2 regions of the Chryseobacterium sp. FR054 genome follow, and region 1 is predicted to be linked to the other one. Evidence: riboswitches for the same ligand, from Rfam matches in the RefSeq annotation. Region 1 holds a riboswitch; the other holds the start of a gene.
What was found. Region 1 has a riboswitch for S-adenosylmethionine ahead of AC106S_RS21565 (SusC/RagA family TonB-linked outer membrane protein). Riboswitches for the same ligand answer to the same signal wherever they lie in the genome.
Positions count from the first base shown of each region.

Region 2: another riboswitch for S-adenosylmethionine. It lies ahead of AC106S_RS20815 (alpha/beta fold hydrolase); the one in region 1 lies ahead of AC106S_RS21565 (SusC/RagA family TonB-linked outer membrane protein).

Region 1 covers NZ_JBXDSA010000006.1:159,401-170,780, forward strand. The annotation lists gene AC106S_RS21545 (CusA/CzcA family heavy metal efflux RND transporter) at 1-2,386, opposite strand, end outside; gene AC106S_RS21550 (DUF6660 family protein) at 2,521-2,844, opposite strand; gene AC106S_RS21555 (hypothetical protein) at 3,084-3,386, shown strand; gene AC106S_RS21560 (RagB/SusD family nutrient uptake outer membrane protein) at 3,453-4,946, opposite strand; gene AC106S_RS21565 (SusC/RagA family TonB-linked outer membrane protein) at 4,964-7,879, opposite strand; SAM riboswitch class I at 7,963-8,060, opposite strand; gene AC106S_RS21570 (type II 3-dehydroquinate dehydratase) at 8,305-8,712, shown strand; gene pckA (phosphoenolpyruvate carboxykinase (ATP)) at 9,024-10,640, opposite strand; gene AC106S_RS21580 (GYDIA family GHMP kinase) at 10,771-11,380, opposite strand, start outside.
Region 2 covers NZ_JBXDSA010000006.1:10,197-21,576, reverse strand. The annotation lists gene AC106S_RS20840 (AAA family ATPase) at 1-345, shown strand, start outside; gene AC106S_RS20835 (four helix bundle protein) at 417-731, shown strand; gene AC106S_RS20830 (DUF58 domain-containing protein) at 778-2,100, shown strand; gene AC106S_RS20825 (OsmC family protein) at 2,167-2,586, shown strand; gene AC106S_RS20820 (MGH1-like glycoside hydrolase domain-containing protein) at 2,663-5,278, opposite strand; SAM riboswitch class I at 5,470-5,577, shown strand; gene AC106S_RS20815 (alpha/beta fold hydrolase) at 5,636-6,574, shown strand; gene AC106S_RS20810 (ACT domain-containing protein) at 6,579-8,117, shown strand; gene AC106S_RS20805 (O-succinylhomoserine sulfhydrylase) at 8,407-9,567, shown strand; gene AC106S_RS20800 (homocysteine S-methyltransferase family protein) at 9,640-10,650, shown strand; gene AC106S_RS20795 (fatty acid desaturase family protein) at 10,734-11,380, shown strand, end outside.

The DNA.
Region 1 (11,380 bases):
CTCCCGAACCGGCAGAGATCATGAGGTTGTTTACATCATCAATATTGGTTCTGTGAAGGCTGTCGAGACGGACTACGAGATCAAAGCGCCTTTCATTTTCAAAAACCTGTCCTGCTGCTTTTCCCGCAAATGCTGTGCTTACGGCATTGTTTACATCCTCAATATTCAGTCCGTAATTGGCCATCCGCGTTCTGTCGTATACCACATTGATCTGCGGAAGTCCGCTTACTCTTTCGATCTGTGGGGCCGTAGCTCCTTCAACGGTCTGAATAATCTTTCCTACTTTATCTGCATAAATTGCAAGGGAATCCAGGTTTTCACCGAAAATTTTAACGGCAACATCCTGTCTGATCCCCGTCATCAGCTCGTTGAAACGCATCTGGATCGGCTGGTTCTTTTCAAAGAAAACGCCCGGAATATTTTCCAGCTTTTCACTGATCTCATCTCCCAGTTCTTCGTAAGATTTTTTTGATTTCCATTCGCTCTTTGGCTTTAAAACGATAATCATATCGGTAGCTTCGGGAGGCATGGGATCGGTAGGAACTTCGGCAGAGCCGGTTTTCCCGACTACCATTTTCACCTCATCAAACTGTTTAATGATCCGTGAAGCCTGCATAGAAGTCTCTATACTCTGGCTCAGTGAACTTCCCTGCGGAAGAATACAGTGGAAAGCATAGTCTCCTTCCTTCAGCTGGGGAATAAATTCTCCCCCCATATTTTTGAAAATAAAAACGGTAATGACGAATATGAAAACAGTCGCTGAAACGACGATATATTTTATTTTGACCGCCTTATGCAGTAATGGCTGATAGATCTTCTGCAGATAATTCATCATTTTATCTGAAAAGGTTTCTTTATGGGATATATTTTTAGATAAGAACAGGGCGCTCATCATCGGAATATAGGTCAGTGAAAGGATCAGTGCTCCTAAAATGGCAAATCCGACTGTTTTAGCCATCGGCGTAAACATTTTTCCTTCAACTCCTACTAAGGTAAGAATCGGAATGTAAACGATGAGGATAATAATCTCTCCAAATGCGGCACTGTTCCGGATCTTGGATGCGGAAAGGAAAACTTCTTCATCCATTTCACTCTGGGTAAGCCTTCCTACGGATTTCCGGATACCCAGATGATGAAGCGTGGCTTCCACAATAATGACGGCCCCGTCTACAATGAGACCGAAATCTATGGCTCCGAGGCTCATTAAATTGGCACTTACCCCAAATACATTCATCATTCCCAATGCAAAAAGCAATGACAGCGGAATGGCTGAAGCTACAATCAGTCCGGCTCTGAAATTCCCCAGAAAGACAACCAGGACGAAGATAACGATCAGGGCTCCTTCTATCAGGTTTTTTTCTACGGTGCTGATGGCTCTTCCTACCAGGTCTGTTCTGTCCAGAAACGGTTCTATCACCACATCATCGGGAAGGGATTTCTGAATGGTAGGAATTTTTGCTTTGATGTTACTTACGACTTCGTTGCTGTTGGCACCTTTCAGCATCATTACAACACCACCCACGGCATCTACTTTTCCGTCATAGGTTAATGCTCCATAACGAACCGCACTACCAAGCCGTACGTCTGCAACGTCTTTGATAAAGATCGGAACGCTTCCTGTTTCATTTTTTACGGCAATGCTTTTAATATCGTCCAGTGAAGTTACAAAACCGATTCCCCGGATGAAATAGGCATTAGGTTTTTTATCAATATAAGCTCCACCTGTATTCTGGTTATTTTTTTCCAGTGCGGTAAAGATATCGGTAATACTTACTCCCATTGCTTTCAGGCGGTCCGGATTTACGGCTACTTCATATTGTTTTAATTCTCCTCCAAAGCTGTTTACTTCTGCCACTCCCGGAGTTCCGTTCAGCTGTCTGCGAACGATCCAGTCCTGCATGGTACGGAGTTCTCTGGCATCGTATTTTTTCTCGCTTCCTTTTTTCGGGTGGAGGATATACTGATAGACCTCTCCCAGTCCTGTACTTACGGGGGCCAGTTCCGGGGTTCCTACTCCTTTGGGAATTTCTTCGGCGGCCTGCTTCAGACGTTCGTTCACCAGCTGTCTGGCAAAGTAAACGTCTACATTTTCCTTGAAAACAACAGTAATTACGGAAAGTCCGAACCTTGAGATACTTCTTGTTTCTTCTATATCCGGAACATTGGCAATACTCTGCTCAATCGGAAAGGTAACCAGCTGCTCCACTTCCTGTCCTGCCAGTGTAGGACATACTGTGATAATCTGCACCTGATTGTTGGTAATATCAGGTACGGCATCTATGGGAAGCCTGGTAGCGCTCCATACTCCCCAGATAATCAGCAGCAGGGTCATGATGCCAACAACGACCTTGTTTTTGATGCTGAATTTTATGATTTTATCTAACACAATGTATTTTAATTTTTATGGATAAATAACTGTACAGGAATGGTATTCCGGCACAAATATATCATGAAGGTCTCTGCAATGAAATTGCAAAGTTCATGTACTCAAGAAGATCTCTTCCTGATTATCAGTAAAAATTAAATCTTGGGAGGCTGCCAGATGTGGTCATACACCTGGTAAGCGAAGTTGTTTTTCTGAAAAAGAATTTTCTTTGAGAAATAAGCCGGGATATGATCCGGAATTTTCAGCAGGGAATACATTTTGAAAGCAGATACCGTAATCTGACAGCAGCTGCATGTACAGAGCGGAGAACAAATATCCCCTTTGTCTTTGGAGTGAGACTCTTCCATATTAAAGGCAAGTTTCACATTCTCTGAACCGGAAGGCAGGTGCACATCTTCACATGGCATGAGTGATAATGCCATGAAATAGAATGCTAATATCCATCTGAACAGGTTCATATCATACAAAGGTAAACATTTTTTATGAATGAGGTTTTTAAATTTGAATGTATTCAAAATAGCTGTCAATAAAAATAATCAACTGCTTTTATTAAAAATCTATCAAGAACTGTTCCGTATTTTATCAGTAAAAGCAATAGTTTTGTAACGGTACAGTCTGTGTCTGTTTCTAAAGAAAGTCTCTTTTTTTTAAATTGACCGGACAGAAATATCTCAACTCAATGCAAAACAATAACCTTATGAAAATCGGAGATCTGAAAATATTACTTGAAGTTCTTCTTTCGAAACTGGGCAGCATGGATAACAGCCGGCCTGTCTTTTCGGATCAGGATTTATACTGGAATATTACTGATGAAGAATTATACGATCCTTATAAAAAACCTGTTGATCTCACTATGGGCAGCCTTACAGATGACTGGGAATTTTTACAGAAAGTAATGAGTGGAGAAAGAGATATGATAGATTATGATCTTTGTAAGCTGGCCGCAATAATGAGACATTTGGGAAGTAAGGAAATTATTGCAAGAGAATCTTCAAATTGATTAATTACAATTTTAATAAAAAAAGCCACCGCACTAAGCGATGGCTAAAAAAATCAAATCTAATTATTACAGGTTCGGATTGTTCTCTATTTCCTTCTGCGGAATACTGAACAGATAATATCTGCTGTTGGGGACAAAAGAACTCTGGTCCGGGAGATTCAGGACTGAGTGTCCTCTTCCGTTGACTGTTTTTACTGTTCCGTCCGGAGTGGTGATCTGGACTTTAACCGGTTTTCCTTCGTTATCCACAAATGCTTTTCTTTCTACCGTTCCCTGGGTACGGATTATATCTGAAAGGGAGAATCCTTCCCCGAATAATTCTTTTCTTCTTTCGGTGAGAATGGCTTTCACGACTTCATTCTGGGCCGGTGATCCGCTGTAAGGATTGGCATGTCTTGCCGATTTCAGCTGATTCAAGGCTGCTACTGCATTGGTGATATTTCCGGCTCTGGCTTCTCCTTCCGCCTCAATCAGATACATTTCTGCGGCTCTCATCAGTACAATATCCGCAATGAGATTGGCTTTAAATTTAAATTTGGCATATCTCAGCAGCCCTTCTCTTCCCGGAAGGCCGTCCCAGGAAAACAACTGGGTTCTTATGTCATTGGCATCAAAAAGATCTTTAAAATAAGGATCCGCCATAAAGCTGTAATAATAGCTTCCTGAAGAAGATACATCCAGATAATGGAACGCATAACTGGCATCCGACTGTTCCTGGTTTTGTCCGTGCCCCCAGATCCATTCTCCATTGCTGATATCATTGAATCCTTCTTTGTACTTTTCAGGAGTCATCAGAGGGAAGCCGTTTCTTGCCGTTCTTGCCGCTTCAGCTGCTTTGCTCCATTCCCCGGTATTCAGGTAAGTTCTTGCCAGAAGACCATTGACTACCGACCGGTCGATTTTATCTTTATTATTTCTGGTATAATTTTTCAGCAGGTTATCTGCCTCCGTCAGGTCACTTTTGATTAAAGTATAGATCTCTTCAAGACTTGCTCTTTTCTTCGGAACAGAATTAATTGTTGAAGGTTCCGTATAGACCGGAGCTGTTAAAGCCGATTTATCTTTGAGATAACTGAACTGGTAAAAGCTGGCCAGATTGAGATAACAGAAGGCACGAAGTGCTTTAGCCTGACCTTTCACCTGATCTTTTTTGGCCTGGCTTCCTTCCGTTCCGTCAATACGGGCGATCACATTATTCATATTGTTGATCGTGGAATACAGCATTGTCCAGATAAACTGCGGGCGGCCTGCCGTGCTGTTCACCATTTCAGCAAAAGCATAGGCCGTAGGAAACCCGTATTTATTGGTCAGTACAGCTACATCACTTCCCATTGCATCACTTGTTCTGAGTACCGTTGAGTACCCGATGTTCGCATAAGTTGTTCCGTCGTCATTGAATTTAGCCCAGGTTCCGTTAATTACGGTTTCTGCACTTTCGGCGGTTTTAAAAACTTCTTCACCACTGGCCTGATCCGTAGGAGCTGTTTCCAGTTCATTTTCGCAGCTGGTAAGAGACCATATAGCGATAAGGGCAAAAGATAAATATTTTAATTTTTTCATTGTTTCAATTTTAAGGGTTAAAGCGTTGCCTGAAGTCCGAAAGTTACCGTTCTCATGGCCGGATACCTGAAATAAGTGGTTCCGTCCAATGCCTGTTCAGGATCCAGTCCTTTATGCTTGTAGAATGTCAGCAGGTTTTCTGCCTGAATATAAATCCTGAATTTCTTCAGTCCCAGTTTTTCAAAATAATCTGAAGGAAGTGTATAGCCCAGATTTACGTTTTTAAGTCTTGCATATGATCCGGAGTACAGGAATCTGGACGAGCTTGAATTCCAGTTATTTGTTGTGGTGCTTAGAGAAGGTACGTCCGTATAAGGGTTATCCGGAGTCCACCTGTTCAGCATTTCGGCGCTCCAGGCCCGTCCGCCGGCACTTCCGTTGCTCATCAGGGATGTATAATCCGTATCCAGGATTTTTCCTCCTAAGCTGAAAGAAAGCAGGGCAGAAAAATCAAAGTTCTTATAAGCAATACTGGTGGTAATTCCCCCCGTTAATTTTGGCAATGCAGATCCCTGTGGGGTTTTGGTTGCTTTTCCGTATTCCGAAGTCGTTCCGTCTATTGTATTTCCGTTTTCATCCTGATAAATATATCTCCATAAAGGTTTTCCGGTAGCCGGATCTACCCCTTTCCATTCCTGGATAAAGAAATCATAGATAGACCCACCCTCCTGCATGCGTTTTGTTCCGCTGATAACGGTTCCTTTAGGAAGTTTAAGGATCTTATTCTTCAGGGTACTCAGATTTACATCTACATTCCATTCAAAATCATCATTTTTGATGGGGGTTGTGAAAAGTGAAAATTCAAACCCGGTATTCTGTATCGTTCCGATATTAGCCGGAAAATCACTGATCCCCAGTGAAGGAGCTGTCGGCATATTGAATAAAAGGTCCTGGCTCTTCCGTTTAAAATATTCTATATTTCCTTTGATCCTGTTGTTGAGGATGGCAAATTCAAGTCCTGCATTGAAATTAAGATTGGTTTCCCATTTTACGTCATTGGTTGCTGTTTTATTCAATACGGTTCCCGGTTCGCCGAGGTTATTGTAAAATTTATATAATTCCTGATAGGCATACAGTGTGCCCAGTTTATCATTTCCCTGGCCTCCGTAACTTGCCCGTAAAGTCAGCTGGTTAAAGAAGTTCAGATCTTTAATAAAGTCTTCGTTGGAAGCTTTCCATGAAGCTCCTACCGACCAGAATTTCCCCCATCTGTTATCTCCGTAAAAACGGGATGAACCGTCTGTTCTTGCTGATGCTGAAAGAAAATAGGTATTTTTAAAATCGTATTCAGCCTTTCCCAGGAAACTTAACAGCGTCAGCTTATCACTCTTTCCTGTAAAACTTCCCAACAAAGCTGCTGCACCCGGCTCATAGTAATATGGGAGAGAAAACTGGCTTCTGGACCCGGAAATCGTCTGGTAATCATATTTATAAAACTCCTGTCCTGCCAGGATATTGATATGATGCTGTCCGAATTTTTTATCATACGTCAGAATATTACTTGTGGTATAGGAGAATGTTCTGGAATTGGAACGGCTCACCGAACCTCCGGTTTCGGTCCCCTGTCCCAGGATCGGATTGGTGTAATAATGTCCGTTATAGTTCACCAGGTCTGCGGAGAAGCTTGATTTAAATTTCAGCTCAGGCAGGAAAGTGAAATCAAGGAACCCTTTTCCTGAAAAGTTATCTTCCCTGTTTTCATTTTTATCCAAAGGCAGTGTGGCTGCGAGGTTCTGGTTCTGAAGCGCATTACTCGGCCTGTATTTTCCAAAATCGAAAATCCTGTCTCCGGCTGCATTCAGTCTGTAACTTCCGTCCGGATTTCTTTCATAGTACGGATAAAAAGAAGGGACAGATCTTGCGGCCTGGATTACATTGCTCGCTTTGGAATCCGAAGAGGTAGGAGCCTGCTGAATACTGTTGGTATAGCTTAAATTCACCCCTACATTCAGCCATTTTTTTACTTCCGAATTGAGTTTTAAACGTGTGCTGTATTTCTTAAACCCGGATTCAATGGCAATTCCTTTATCATCCAGATACCCCAGTGAAAAGAAATAATTACTTTTATCACTTCCCCCGCTGACATCGAAATCAACCTGATTCCTGGAGGCCATTCTCTGAAGCACGTCTCTCCAGTCGTCATTCCACAAAGCTTTTGCTCCCGGAATAAGTTTACCGTCTGTTCCTACCGGATTCGGATATCCCGGCCCGTACGGATTGATCCCCAAAGAGGAAACCAGATTGTCCGAAGCCATCTGTGCAGCCTGCTGTAAAGAGATTTTATCAGATTTATACCCGTTTCTCAATGCCTCCCAGTACAACTGGAAATACTGATCTGTACGCACCTGTTCGTAATCCTTAACCGCTCTTCCGGAAAATCCCTGGCTGATATTGAAATTGATCTTTGCTTCTCCTTTTTTACCGGATTTGGTGGTAATGATGATGATTCCATTTGCACCCCTTGAACCATACAAAGCACTTGCCGTAGCATCTTTAAGTACACTGATGGATTCAATATCATTCGGACTGATAGAATTGATGTTTCCGTCAAAAGGAATTCCGTCTACCACAAAAAGCGGATCACTGGAAGCACTTACGGAACCGATTCCCCGTATTCTGATGGAAGCCGTGGAACCCGGTTGTCCTGAAGCACTTGCCGCCTGAATTCCCGGGACCTGTCCTTCCAGTGCCTTTGTAATATTGGTAACAGGTCTGTTGTTGATTTTATCACTGGAAATGGTAGCTACGGATCCTGTATAGCTGTTTCTTTTTGCCTTCCCATAAGCCACCACCACGACTTCATCAATTTCTTTTTCGCGGATCGTATCTTTTTTCAGTTTGGTTTCCTGCGCGTTTACACTGGCAATTCCCAGGAAAAATACAGCAACAGGAGGAATCCAGGCTTTAGAATTAATTAATTTTTTAGCAATCATAATCAATTTTGTTTATCATATATTAAAAATTTGCCCTTTGCAGAAAAGTCAGCAAAGGGCATCGATAAATACGATTAACCAAATGCTTATTTTTCCTTTAAAGGCTGAATGTAACACCTTGCACCGGGGCAGGTTGTTAAGATTTCACAGGGTCAGTTCCCTCCATCTTTCTTTATAAGCCGATCGAAATATGAGTGCAAATCTAAAAACAATTAGTCTACAAAACAAGTAGACTTATAAATTTTTAATGAAAATTTTTCAAAAATTAAGTTAATTTTTAATTAAAATACGCTACACCAAAGCATTACATCATTATCAATTATACAAACATGATAAATATCATTATGAATATCTCAATGAATAAAAAACTGAGATTAAGAAAGAAAACGCTTCATCAGCTGAACTAATCTTTCTAAATTTATAGAATGAAAATTTTAATTGTCAACGGACCCAATCTGAACCTGCTGGGCACAAGAGAACCGGAGATTTATGGAAATATCTCTATGGAAACCTGCTTTACAGAACTTAAAAATGAGTTCCCTGCTCATGAACTGGACTATTATCAGTCTAATACTGAAGGAGAAATTATCAACAGGCTGCAAAGAGATGATTTTGAAGCATTAATCATCAATCCGGGTGCCTACACACACTATTCTTATGCTATTGCAGACTGTTTAAAGAATATCAGGAAGCCGAAAACCGAAGTGCATATCAGCAATATATACAAACGTGAGGAATTCCGCCAGAAATCTGTAACTGCGGCCAATTGTGATGCGGTTTTATCCGGATTCGGAATGGATGGATATCGGTTAGCTATCCTTAGTTTAAAATAATTCCGGATGTAATATTTCGCCCGCTGATTCTGCAGATAATGCAGATTTTTTTAGATTAAGTGCATAATGTTGGTGTACGCAAAGTCGCAAAAACATTTTTATGCTGCATTAATAAGGTGCAATGATTTTATCTCCGATAAAATTGATACCGCCTATTTCATATAAACTTGCTGAAAATTTTTGATTTTCCTGCGCCTTAAAAACAATATAATAATTTAAAGTCTTTTGCGTCTCTTGCGTTTTCCAACCCACTTATAATGTAAAAAGCCCCATCTGTGATGAGGCTCTGTATTTGTACAATATCTGATTAGTTAGATAGTCTGTTCTTGCAATTGAGGTCCTGAAGCAATCAGTTTTCTTCCTTCTTCAGTATCACAGTACTGCTCAAAGTTTTTGATATATCTTGCAGCAAGGTCTTTTGCTTTTGTTTCCCACTCGGAAGCATTGCTGTATGTTTCTCTAGGATCAAGGATACCTTCGGAAACATTTGGAAGCTGTGTAGGAATTTCAAGGTTCATGACCGGAACTCTTGTTTTAGGCGCATTATCAATAGATCCATCAATGATCGCATCAATAATTGCTCTTGTATCCTTCAGAGAGATTCTGTTTCCTGTTCCGTTCCATCCAGTGTTTACCAGATAAGCTTTTGCTCCGTGTTCTTTCATTTTTCCGATCAGTGTTTTAGAATACATGGTCGGGTGAAGGGTAAGGAATGCTTCTCCGAATGCAGGAGAGAAAGACGGCTGAGGTTCAGTAATTCCTCTTTCTGTTCCGGCTAACTTGGAAGTATATCCGCAAAGGAAGTGGTACTGTGCCTGGTTATCATCCAAGATGGAAACCGGAGGAAGTACTCCGAACGCATCTGCGGAAAGATAAACGATCTTTTTAGCATGTCCTGCTTTTGAAGGAAGAACAATTTTATTGATATGATAAATTGGATAAGATACTCTTGTATTTTCAGTGATAGATCCGTCTTTATAGTCAGCAACACCGTTGTTTATGACTACATTTTCCAATAGCGCATCTCTTTTGATTGCTCTGAAAATATCCGGTTCTTTTTCTTCGGAAAGATCGATTACTTTAGCATAGCAACCACCTTCGTAGTTGAATACTCCGTTGTGATCCCAGCCGTGTTCGTCGTCACCGATAAGATATCTTTTAGGGTCAGCAGATAAAGTGGTTTTACCTGTTCCTGAAAGGCCGAAGAAAAGAGCTACATCCCCTTCTTCACCAACGTTCGCGGAACAGTGCATAGAAGCCATTCCTTTTAAAGGAAGATAATAGTTCATCATAGCAAACATACCTTTCTTCATTTCACCTCCGTACCAGGTACCTCCAATGATCTGAAGTTTTTCTGTAAGATTGAACATGATGAAGTTTTCTGAGTGTAATCCCTGAGCTTCCCAGTTCGGGTTGGTTGTTTTGGAACCGTTGATAACAGTGAAATCAGGTTCTCCGAAGTTCTCAAGCTCGTAGTGGGAAGGACGGATGAACATATTCGTAACGAAATGGGCCTGCCACGCTACTTCAACGATGAACCTTACTTTCAGTCTTGTATCTGCATTGGTTCCGCAGAAAGCATCAACAACATAGATTTTCTTAGCTTCGGCAAGCTGGTTCAGCACTAATCCTTTACAAGAGTCAAAAATTTCCGCTGTTGTAGGAAGGTTTACTTTTCCGTCCCAGAAAATCGTATCTCTCGTAACATCATCCTGAACAATATATCTGTCTTTAGGTGAACGACCTGTGAAAATTCCTGTTTTTACTGATACTGCACCAGATTCCGTAAGCTCAGCTTTCTCAAAGCCCTGATTTTCAGGAGACACTTCAGCCTGGTATAATTCCTCGTAAGAAGGGTTATATACCACCTCGTAATTTCCTTTAATCCCTAATTTCTCTAAATCCTGGATGATTTTAGCGTGTTTCATTTTACTTATATTTTCTATTTCTTTATTGGGTTCAACAAAATTAATATTAATTATTTGTTAAAGGTGGTTTAAATATAATGATATAAGTCAGAATGACAAATAAAAAAACAGGATTATAACCTGCTGATTATTAATTTATTATTTCAGACCATTCAAAAACACGGGTAAAACCTTTTCCCCAAAAATAGTCCTTAAAGCCTTCAAATTTGGTGCTCATTACAAAATCTCCGCCCCATGCACCCAGACTTTTAACAAAAACCGGGCAATCGGTGAAAAATTTATCCTTAACTGTGGGAATTTCAATGAAATCTGAAATTTTCTGCTCATGCAGCATCATGATTTCAGAAAACATTTCCAATTCACTGCATAATAAAACTTTTTTTGTTAAATCCGAAAATTCTTCAATAAGTTCCGGAGACTTTATTTTTGATTTGTAAAGGTTAATCCCTTCCCGGCTGTCCTGCTTCTGATTTAAGTGGATAAAAATAAGCTCATTTTTGAATGAAGGGTTAAAATCTGCTTTTTCGTACCAGATTTCAGGTTTATTTTTAAAAAGTACTGCTGATCTTTCTTTGGCTACGGCAATATCATATCCGCTTCCGCCAAGACTGATACTGTTTAGATGAAAAGGATCGATGCCGGACCATTCGGCGAGGTTATTCATTAAGGTTGAACTGCTTCCCAATCCGTAATCTGCGGGAAACTGAAGATTGGTCTTCAGATCATAGGAAGAATTGTTT
Region 2 (11,380 bases), 150 kb from region 1:
CGTGTAATTACCGCTGAACAGCTGAAAAATTACCAGCATCTCGTAAAAGAGATCATTGTAGAATCCCAGCTGATGGAATATATTGCTAAAATTATCATCAATACCAGGGAAAATCAGTTCCTCTATCTCGGTGCCTCTCCGAGAGCCTCTCTTGCTCTGCTTACCGCTTCAAAAGCCTTTGCTGCATTAAGGGGAAGAGATTTCGTAACGCCGGAAGATATTAAAGAAGCCAGTTATGCCGTATTGAGACACAGAGTGATCGTTTCTCCGGAAAGAGAAATGGAAGGTCTTACCGCCGATGAAATTATCCGCCAGATTTTAGAAGGAATAGAAATTCCTAGATAGGCAGCAGGTAATAGTTAGCAGACAGCAGTTGATGGAGAGCCCTGATTTAATTAAAGTACAAAATATTACATATGACAAATTTTAAAGAGCTTTTGGTTTGGAAGAAGTCTGTTCATTTTGTTACTGAAATTTATAGAATTACTGATGCTTTTCCCAAAACTGAAATCTACGGATTACTATCACCAATAAGAAGAGCGGCAGTTTCTGTACCTTCCAATATTGCAGAGGAAAATTCGAGACAAAGTAAACCTGATTATTTACAATTTTTAAAAATATCAAGAGCAAGTTGTGCAGAAATAGAAACCCAATTAATAATTTCAAAAAATCTCAATAATGTTAAACGGGTTAACCAATTCCTTAAACCAATAATATATATTTATCTATAACCTATAACCTATAACCTATAACCTGCAATCTGCTTCCTGTAAACTAATGAAGAACCTATACATCAATACCCGTTTTTTCTTTGCACTCATCGGAGTGGGGATCCTGTATGTTCTGGCATTTTTCTTTCCTTTTCTGATGACCATTGCCCATGTTGCGCTGGTGATTTGTTTTCTTGCAGCTATGGTAGATTATCTGCTGCTGTTTAATCAGAAAAACGGGCTTCAGGCACAAAGAATACTTCCGGAAAAACTGTCAAACGGTGATGAAAACTTCGTCAAAATCGATATTAAAAACAATTACGGTTTTAAGATCAGTACCAAAATTATTGACGAAATCCCTTTCCAGTTCCAGAAAAGAGACTTTTTAATCCGGAAAACAATCGATCCCGGAAGAAATACCTATTTCCAGTACAGCCTGGAACCCAAAGAAAGAGGGGAGTACCACTTTGGAGGTCTGAATATATACGCATCTTCACCTCTGGGGCTGGTGGCTAAAAGATTCAGCTTCCAGAAAGATGCCATGCTGCCTTCTTATCCCTCTTTTGTACACCTTAGAAAATATGAACTGATGGCTTTGCAGAGCGAATTTATGCTGGGTGGAATCAAAAAAATCAGAAAACTGGGGCATACTATGGAATTTGAGCAGATCAAAGAATATGTTCCCGGAGATGATATAAGAACCATCAACTGGAAAGCCACTTCCAAAGCGAACCGGTTAATGGTCAACCAGTTTCAGGATGAAAAATCACAGCGTATATTCATCCTTATTGATAAAGGACGGACGATGAAAATGCCGTTCAACGGACTGAGTCTGCTGGATTATTCCATCAATGCGGCAATGGCTTTGTCACACATCATTCTCAGGAAAGGAGACCGTGCCGGAATGATGACCTTTTCAAAGAAAACCGAAAATAAAGTGGCTGCGGAAAACAAATCAGGACAGCTGAGAAAAATATCAGAAGCACTTTACAACATCAAAACAGATTTTTTTGAAAGTGATTTCAACCGTCTTTATCAGGACGTAAAATATTCCCTTAACCAGAGAAGTCTCATACTGCTTTTTACAAACTTTGAAACACTGGACGGCCTGAACCGCCAGTTGAAATACCTCCGTGGAATTGCTAAAAATCACCTGCTGGTAGTCGTCTTCTTCAAAAACTCAGAACTTCAGACCCTGATCCATAAAAATCCTGAAAACATGCAGGAAATCTATGATGAGGTTATCGCCGAAAAATTTGAATTCGAAAAAAAACTCATCATCCAGGAATTACGCAAATACGGAATCTATACCGTTTATACTCTTCCTGAAAATTTAAATATCGATGTTATCAATAAATATCTGGAGATAAAAGCGAGAGGAATTTTATAACTTTGCGATAAGCAATAAGCAATAAGCAATAAGCAATAAGCAATAAGCAATAAGCAATAAGCAATAATGAAGATAACACTGAACAGAATAAACGACGATTTTCTATTTGAATGTACCAACTCCCAGGGAAATTCCATCCTTCTGGACAATACTTCACAACCCGGAGCAAAAGGAGTTTCTCCAATGGAAAGTGTTCTGATGGCCGTTGCCGGATGCAGCGGTATTGATGTAGTATCCATCCTGAAAAAACAGCGTCAGGAAATTACAGGATTCCAGGCAGAAGTAGAAGGGGAAAGAGTTCCCGTAGAAGATGCCAAACCATTCAAAGCCATCAAAGTAAAATTTCTTCTGGAAGGAAATATAGATCCTAAAAAAGCTTTAAAAGCAGCCCAGCTGTCTTTTGAAAAATACTGTTCCGTATCCAAAACACTTGAGCCGAATGTAGAAATCGGATACGAAGTTCTTGTAAACGGAGAAAAAATATAATTTAATATTCTAAACACAAAAAACCGGACAATCTATCCGGTTTTTTTATTACTCATCACCCATTACTGATTGTTCATTAAAAAGTAAGTCTCGGCTTGAGCAGTTTGGCTACCGTGGCAGTCCATCCCGTCTGATGGGAAGCACCTACACCCCGGCCGTTGTCCCCGTGGAAATATTCAAAGAAAGTAATATAATCCTTAAAATGTTCATCATAATTGAACTTGGCATTTCCACCGTTGAAGGCGCGCTGCCCGTTTTCATCCTTTAAAAATATAGAACAGAGCCTGTGACTGATGTTTTGGGCCACTTCATCCAGGTTTCTCTTATCTCCGCTTCCGGTAGGGAATTCCACCTTTAAGCTGTTGCCATAATAAAAATGGAAACGCTGTAAACTTTCCACGATCAGGAAGTTGATCGGGAACCAGATCGGCCCTCTCCAGTTACTGTTGCCGCCAAACATCCTGCTGTCACTTTCTGCCGGAGTATAATACACCACATTTTCAGATCCGTGTACAGAAAATACAAACGGGTTTTCCTCGTAAACTTTAGACATTGCCCGGATTCCGTAAGTACTCAGGAATTCCTTCTCGTCAAGCATCCGGGTTAAAACTTTCGTCAGCCTGTTCTTACGCAGAATACTCATCAGGTGCTTTCTGCCATGCCCTTCCTCATCCCAGTGCGAAACAAGTTTGGTAAGTTCCGGCTTATTCTTTAAGATCCACTCCATTCTGCTTCTGAAATTAGGCATCTTCTCCAATAATCTGTGATCAACAATCTCCACAGCAAACAAAGGAATCAGTCCCACGATGCTTCTTAACCGTAATGAAACACTTTCCCCGTTGCCAAGCTGAAGCACGTCATAAAAGAAACCGTCTTCCTCATTCCACAGACCTTCTTTGCCGTCTCCGAGGTTTTCCATCGCTTCAGCGATATACAGATAATGTTCAAAAAATTTAATGGCCATATCTTCATAAACCTGGTAATATTGGGCAAGTTCCATCGCAATCCGCATCATATTCAGCGCATACATCGCCATCCAGCTTGTTCCGTCCGCCTGCTCAAGATGCTGACCGTCTTTCAGTTCCATATTTCTGTCGAAAGCTCCGATATTATCAAGTCCCAGAAATCCACCCCCGAAAATATTATTCCCGCTTTTATCCTTCCGGTTTACCCACCAGGTAAAATTAAGGAGCAGTTTCTGGAATACCTTCTCAAGGAATAAAAGATCGGGTTTGCCGTTTTGTTTTTCATCAATTTTGAAAACCCTGAAACAGGACCAGGCATGTACCGGGGGATTTACATCACTCATATTCCATTCGTAGGCAGGAAGCTGCCCGTTCGGATGCATATACCATTCCTTCGTAAGCAGAAGAAGCTGTCCTTTTGCAAACTCAGCATCGATAATAGAAAACGGAACACAGTGAAACGCCAGATCCCAGGTTGCATACCACGGATATTCCCATTTATCAGGCATCGAAATAATATCCTTATTGTGAAGATGATTCCACTCCGTATTCCTTACATATTCATTAAAATTTCTCGGAGCATCAAAATTGGGATCACCTTTCAGCCACTTTCCGATGTTGTAATGATAAAACTGCTTGTTCCATAAAAGCCCGGCAAAAGCCTGTCTCTGTACATTTCTTTCATCTTCATCAGTGGTATCATTCTGAATTTCATTATAAAATTCATGGGTTTCCGCAATCCTTGTATTGAAAATTTCATCAAATAATTCAAAAGGTTCATCCGTTTCCTCCGGACACAGTCTGAAGTCAAAAGTTTTGGACTTTCCCGCTTCGATGATTTCATCAATTAAAAAAGAAGCTTTGGTTCCCTTCTTTTCCGGATTTACAGTATTGCTTCCATAGATAACAAAATCATTAATGCCATCTTTAAAATAGGTATTTTCAGCATGAGGAGCGCCATACAGTTTGGAAGTGTTGGTTTCATTATCACAGAAAACACTCTGTGCATCCGTATTTCTTGAATAAAACTTTTTAATTGAAATACTGTCGTGCCCAATATCAATAGATCCGTCACCGGATGCATTCAACTGGCCTTTGTAGGTATTATAGCCCCATTTCCAGTTATTTCTGAACCAGGCGGTAGGCATTATTACAATCGGGGCAGCATGCCGGCTTCTGTTACAAACCGTTACCCTCGCAAGAATATTATTGTGATCAGCCTTACAGTATTCAATAAAAATATCAAAATACTCATCATTATCAAAGATTCCCGTATCAAAAATTTCATATTCCGGCTCCTTCTTACTGCGTCTTCCGTTCTCTGTAACAAGCTCATCATACGGAAACGCATTGATCGGGTACTTATACACCATCTTCATATAGCTGTGAGTAGGCGTATTGTCCAGGTAATAAAAAATTTCCTTAATATCCTCCCCGTGATTTCCCTGAGGATTACTCAGCCCGAAAAAACGTTCCTTAACGATCTTATCTTTCTTATTCCAGAAAGAAAATGCAAAACAGAAAAGCTGCTTTACATCAGAAATTCCGGCAATACCTTCTTCCCCCCACCGGTAAGCATAGCTTTCGGCATTGTCATGGTTGGTGAAATTCCAGGCATTTCCGTTAGGGCTATAATCTTCCCGTACATTTCCCCATTGCCGGTTGCTTACGTATGGACCCCAGTTTTTCCATTGTATATTTTGTAATCTTTCCTTTTCAACAGTCATATCTCATCATTTTTTTTCAGCACGAAGGTAGTTTTTTTGAAAAATAATTCCAATTTTTTTCATCTGAACAATCCTTAACACATCCCTGAAACTCTTCTGTTTATAGGCTTTTTTAATATTAAATAAAATTTTTTTAAATATTTAAAAGAAAAGAACTACCTTTGCACCATTCGATCATTCAAATATTGAAAATGTTATCAAGAAAGGTTGAGGGATTAGACCCGATGAAACCTTAGCAACCCTTTGCGCAAGCAGAGAAGGTGCTACGTTCTACCAAGATTATTTTGGACAGATAACTTACTGAAGTTCTTTTCAGCCATTTCCTGTGGCATTTTCAATTGTATTAAAATAATAGAATTGAAAACAGAACTAAACTATATTAATCTTTCGTATCAGACATATTCCCAAAAAGAATACAACATCCCGCTGACCTATCAGATCTTCGGGAAAGACCTGTTTACAGCCCCGATTATTCTTATCAATCATGCCCTTACCGGAAACTCAGATGTATCCGGTGAAAAAGGCTGGTGGAAACAGCTGGTAGGAGAAAATCAGGTGGTTGATACCCGTCAGTATACTGTTCTGTGCTTCAATATTCCCGGAAACGGATATGATGATTTTTTAATTGACGATTATGAAGACTTTACACCATCAGATATAGCCAATATATTCCTGAAAGGGCTGGAAGCTTTACAGATCAGAAAACTATATGCCATTATCGGAGGTTCACTTGGTGGAGGAATTGCCTGGGAAATGCTTGCCAAGCGGCCTGAGCTGGCAGAAATATGTATTCCCATAGCCTGCGATTACAGAACCCACGACTGGCTTCATGCACAGTGCCTCGTCCAGAAATTCTTATTGAACAGCCAGGATGAACCTTTACAAAAAGCAAGAATTCATGCCATGTTGTGTTACAGAACTCCACAGTCATTGAACAGCAGATTTCAAAACCACTATGATCAGGAAAAACAAAGACTGAAATCAGAAGATTGGTTAATATATCATGGGAATGTATTAAACGAAAGATTTAGTTTAAAAGCTTATAAACTGATGAATCATTTACTGATGAATATTAATGCAGATGAAACCGCACTGGAGAAAATACAGGCACGAATGCACATGATCTCCGTAGATACAGACCTCTTCTTTCCAGCTTCCGAAATCCGGACGTGCTTTGAAAATTTAAAAAAGACAAAGAAGAATATTTCTTATCACGAGATCCGGTCTATACACGGGCACGATGCCTTCCTGATGGAATATCAACAATTAAATAATATCATTAAAAACATTTTATAGAGAAATGAAAAATGCTAACGAAATAAAATTTTTAAAAAACAGATCAATCGTCAAATTTGAAGGAGAAGATTTCCTGGGAGAAATAGGAATTGACGGACGAATTTTTAAAGCGCTTACCTTAGCACGCATCAGTGTAGGCGTAATCTCTCAGCAAGCCATAGAAAACGGGATTTCTATTCTTGTTCACGAAAGTGATGCTGAAAAAGCAGTAGCCTGCCTTATCGATGAATTTGAAGCAGAAAGAAAATCAGGAAAAGTCTCACAGATTTATAGTATCAATAACGTTTCTGTAATAGGATTTGTAGCGGAAGACTTCAACAAGGTCTTTGCAGAACTGGCGAGAAACAACGTCTTTCCGTTACTTTTAAATCAGGTGGCAGGCGAAAATAGGGTGAACATTGTCGTAACTTCTTCACAGGATGAAAAAACCAAAAATATTATAGAATCTGAAATATTCAAAAAACCAAAGACCGTTCATCTGGCAATTATTGGTCACGGTAACGTTGGGAAAACCCTGATAGAACAGGTTCTGGAATCTTCAGATGAAATTAAAAGACGCAAAAAAATAGATCTTAAAGTAGTTGCTGTTGCCAACTCAAAGAAAATAGCTTTCAATAAAAAAGGTTTTGATTCGAACTGGAGAGATGAGGTCCTTGCCGCAGAACATTCGTCAGACGTTCAGGAGCTGATCAGTTTTTCCAGAGAAAACCAGCTGGAGAACCTTATTGTTGTGGATAATACAGCAAGTAAGGATTTCGTTAAAAACTATCATACCCTTGCTGAAAACGGTTTCGATCTGGTTTCTTCCAATAAAATATTCAATACCCTTCCCATCGAAGAATACCGTAAACTAAGATATACGTTAAGCAAAAACAACAGACGTTATCTGTACGAAACCAATGTAGGGGCAGGCCTTCCATTAATTGATACCATCAAGCTGCTGCACCTTTCAGGAGAAAATATCACAAGAATAAAAGGAGTATTCTCCGGAACACTGAGCTACGTCTTTAATAATTTTTCTTTGAGAAACGATAAGTTTTCAACAATTATCAGCGAAGCGTTGGAAAAAGGTTACACAGAACCGGACCCGAGAGAAGATTTATCAGGAAATGATGTAGCAAGAAAACTACTGATCTTGGCAAGAGAATTAGATTTAATCAACGAATTTGAAGATATCAGTATTCAGAACCTGGTGCCGGAAAGCTTACTTTCAGTTTCAAAAACAGAATTCCTTTCGAGACTTGACGAACTGGATGAAGAATATCAGAAGATCAAAGAAAATCAGGAACCCGGCCATGTATTGAGATATGTCGGTGATTTGCACGGTGACCTGCAGAAAGATAAAGGCGAATTGGATGTAAAACTGATCTCTGTTCCTGCCACTTCAGCATTGGGACAGTTAAAAGGCTCAGATTCCATCTTCGAAATCTACACAGAAAGCTATGGCGAAAATCCTATCGTCATCATGGGGGCCGGAGCCGGAGCACAGGTAACCGCAAGAGGTGTCTTCGGAGATATTTTAAGAGTAAGTGAAACCAAATAATTAATGTAATAATAGATCAATGTAACAATGTAGCAATGTAACAGTTTACCAATATAATGATCGTTACCGTTGTAGTTATTTTGAGCCAAATGCAGAGTTTTGTTATCATCCATTATTACACTGCTATAACCGATATATTAATTACCAGGAAGAGTCCCGAAGGGACGATTTAGCCCAGGATAGAACGCAGTCCTATCTATCAAAATTACCCAAATTATTAAAATTGTCAAACAATCCCAATATATATAATGCAGCACCATTCGTGCTACACGACCAAAATTAAAACTATATGGAGAATTTCGAAACATCAGCCATAAGAACCCAGACCGAAAGGTCCCAGTTTGATGAACATTCCACGCCGTTATACCTTACATCCAGCTTTATTTTTCAGGATGCGGAAGATATGAGAGCGAGCTTTGCCGAAGAAAAACCAAAAAACCTATATAGCCGTTTCTCGAACCCTAACGTCAGCGAATTCACAGAAAAGATCACTAAAATGGAAGGTGCAGAAGCAGGATATGCATTCGCAACAGGAATGGCAGCTATATACTCCACATTTGCAGCCTTGCTGAACGCGGGAGACCATATTGTAAGCTGTCAGTCTGTTTTCGGATCTACTCACACATTGTTTACAAAGTATTTCCCGAAATGGAATATCGAGACCACCTATTTTAAAGCAGAAGATGCAGAAAATGTAGAACAGTACATACAGCCTAATACAAAGATCCTGTACCTTGAAACCCCTACCAATCCGGCTATTGAGATTCTTGATCTCGAATTCTTCGGACAGATTGCCAAAAAACACAATCTGATTTTCATTGTAGATAATTGTTTTGCAACACCTTACCTTCAGCAGCCTGTCAAATATGGTGCAGATATTGTTGTACATTCTGCAACGAAGCTGATTGACGGACAGGGAAGAGTATTAGGGGGTGTAGCAGTAGGGAGAGAAGATCTGATCAGGGAAATCTATCTTTTTGCAAGAAATACAGGGCCGGCAATGTCACCTTTCAATGCATGGGTATTGTCAAAAAGTTTGGAAACATTGGCGATCCGCGTAGAAAAACATTGTGAGAATGCATTGAAAGTGGCAGCGTTTTTAGAAAGCCACCCCAATGTAGAATTAGTAAAATATCCTTTCCTGCCATCTCACCCAAGCTATGAAATTGCAAAAAAACAGATGAAGCTGGGCGGAAATATCGTAGCGTTTGAAATTAAAGGAGGAATTGAGGGAGGAAGAAACTTCCTGGATAAGATAAAAATGTGCTCTCTTTCTGCCAATCTTGGTGATACAAGAACGATCGTAACACACCCTGCATCAACCACTCACTCAAAACTGACAGATGAAGAACGGAACGAAGTGGGAATCACCGCAGGCCTGGTACGCTGTTCAGTAGGTCTGGAATACGTAGATGATATTATCGCAGATCTAAAGCAGGCATTAGACTAATTCAATAAACAGAGCCCCGAAGGGGCGATTTAACAAAGCATAGGACGCAATCCTATGCTCTATCAAAAAAATATGAAAAATTCAGAACAATTATATAAAGCCCTATCCGAAAGAATATTAATTCTCGACGGAGCTATGGGAACCATGCTTCAGCGGTACAGATTCGAAGAAGAAGACTATCGTGGAGAACGTTTCAGAGACTGGGAACATCCTGTAAAAGGAAACAATGACCTTCTTTCCCTTACACAGCCTCAGGCCATTGAAGAAGTACACAGAAAATACCTGGAAGCAGGAGCAGATATTATTGAAACCAATACCTTCTCCGGAACAACCATTGCAATGGCAGATTATCATATGGAAGAACTGGTATATGATCTTAATTATGAATCAGCAAAAATTGCCAGAAGAGTATGTGATGAATTTACCGCCCGTAATCCTGATAAACCAAGATTTGTTGCAGGATCCATTGGTCCTACCAACAGAACGGCAAGCTTAAGCCCGGATGTGAATGATCCCGGTTACAGGGCAATTACTTTTGAAGAGCTTAGACTAGCCTATAAACAGCAGTGTGAAGCCTTGCTGGACGGAGGTTCGGATATTCTGCTGGTAGAAACCATTTTCGATACCCTGAATGCAAAAGCCGCATTATTTGCAATTGACGAGATTCAGGAAGAAAGAAATATTGAAATCCCGATCATGGTTTCAGGAACGATTACTGATGCTTCCGGGAGAACACTGAGCGGTCAGACGGCAGATGCATTCCTGATTTCAGTATCACACCTGAACCTGTTGAGCGTAGGATTCAATTGTGCACTGGGAGCCGACCAGCTGACACCTTACCTGGAAACACTGGCTCATAATTCAGAATTCTATGTCTCGGCCTATCCCAATGCAGGACTCCCGAATGCTTTCGGGAAATATGACGAAACACCGGAAGATATGGCCCGCCAGATCAGAGAATATACAGAAAAAGGATTAATCAATATTATAGGAGGATGCTGTGGAACAACTCCCGATCATATCAAAGCAATTGCAGAGCTGGTGGCAGAATATCCGCCAAGGAAATTGAAGAAAGTTGTTTGATTTAATAGATTTTTTAAATTAAAACAAGGAATGGAGGCTAGGTTATAAATATTATCTTTAAATAAACCACAAAATTTAATATAATGGAAAAGCCGGGTTACCTAAAAGATTCAGAAGATGCCAAACTATTTAATGAACTGAGAAAGAAAGTGAACCAAAGAGTAGAAGCCATTCCGGAGAACCGGGATATCTATATTAAGATCAAAGCGGTAGTACTGCCTTTGATCTATTTTGGGCTGTACCTTTTTGCTGTATTCAATGCAGATAAACCCTGGATCTATATTTCAGGTTTTATCTTAATGGGAATTTCCTTAGTTCTGATCTATCTGAATTTAATTCATGAAGCCGCCCATAATAATATCTACAAAAGCAAAAAACTCAATTCACTGGTATTGCATCTGTTTGATTTTGTAGGAGCCAATTCATACATCTGGAAAAAAAGACATATTGCAAGTCATCATGCCTATCCGAATGTGGACGGATGGGATACCGATATCGAGCAGAGCGGTTTATTGCTAATCGTTCCGTGGATCAAGGCAAAAGGAGTTCAGAAATACCAGCACAGGTTTTTCTTTCTGGTATATCCGCTTTATCTCTTCAACTGGATGTTTATCAGGGATTTCAGAGACTTTTTTGATAAAGAAAGAGTAATTCTGAAAACACAGGGCTCTATTCCGGCCACAGAAAAAATAAAAATGGTGAGTTACAAGCTGTTTTACTTCTTTTATCA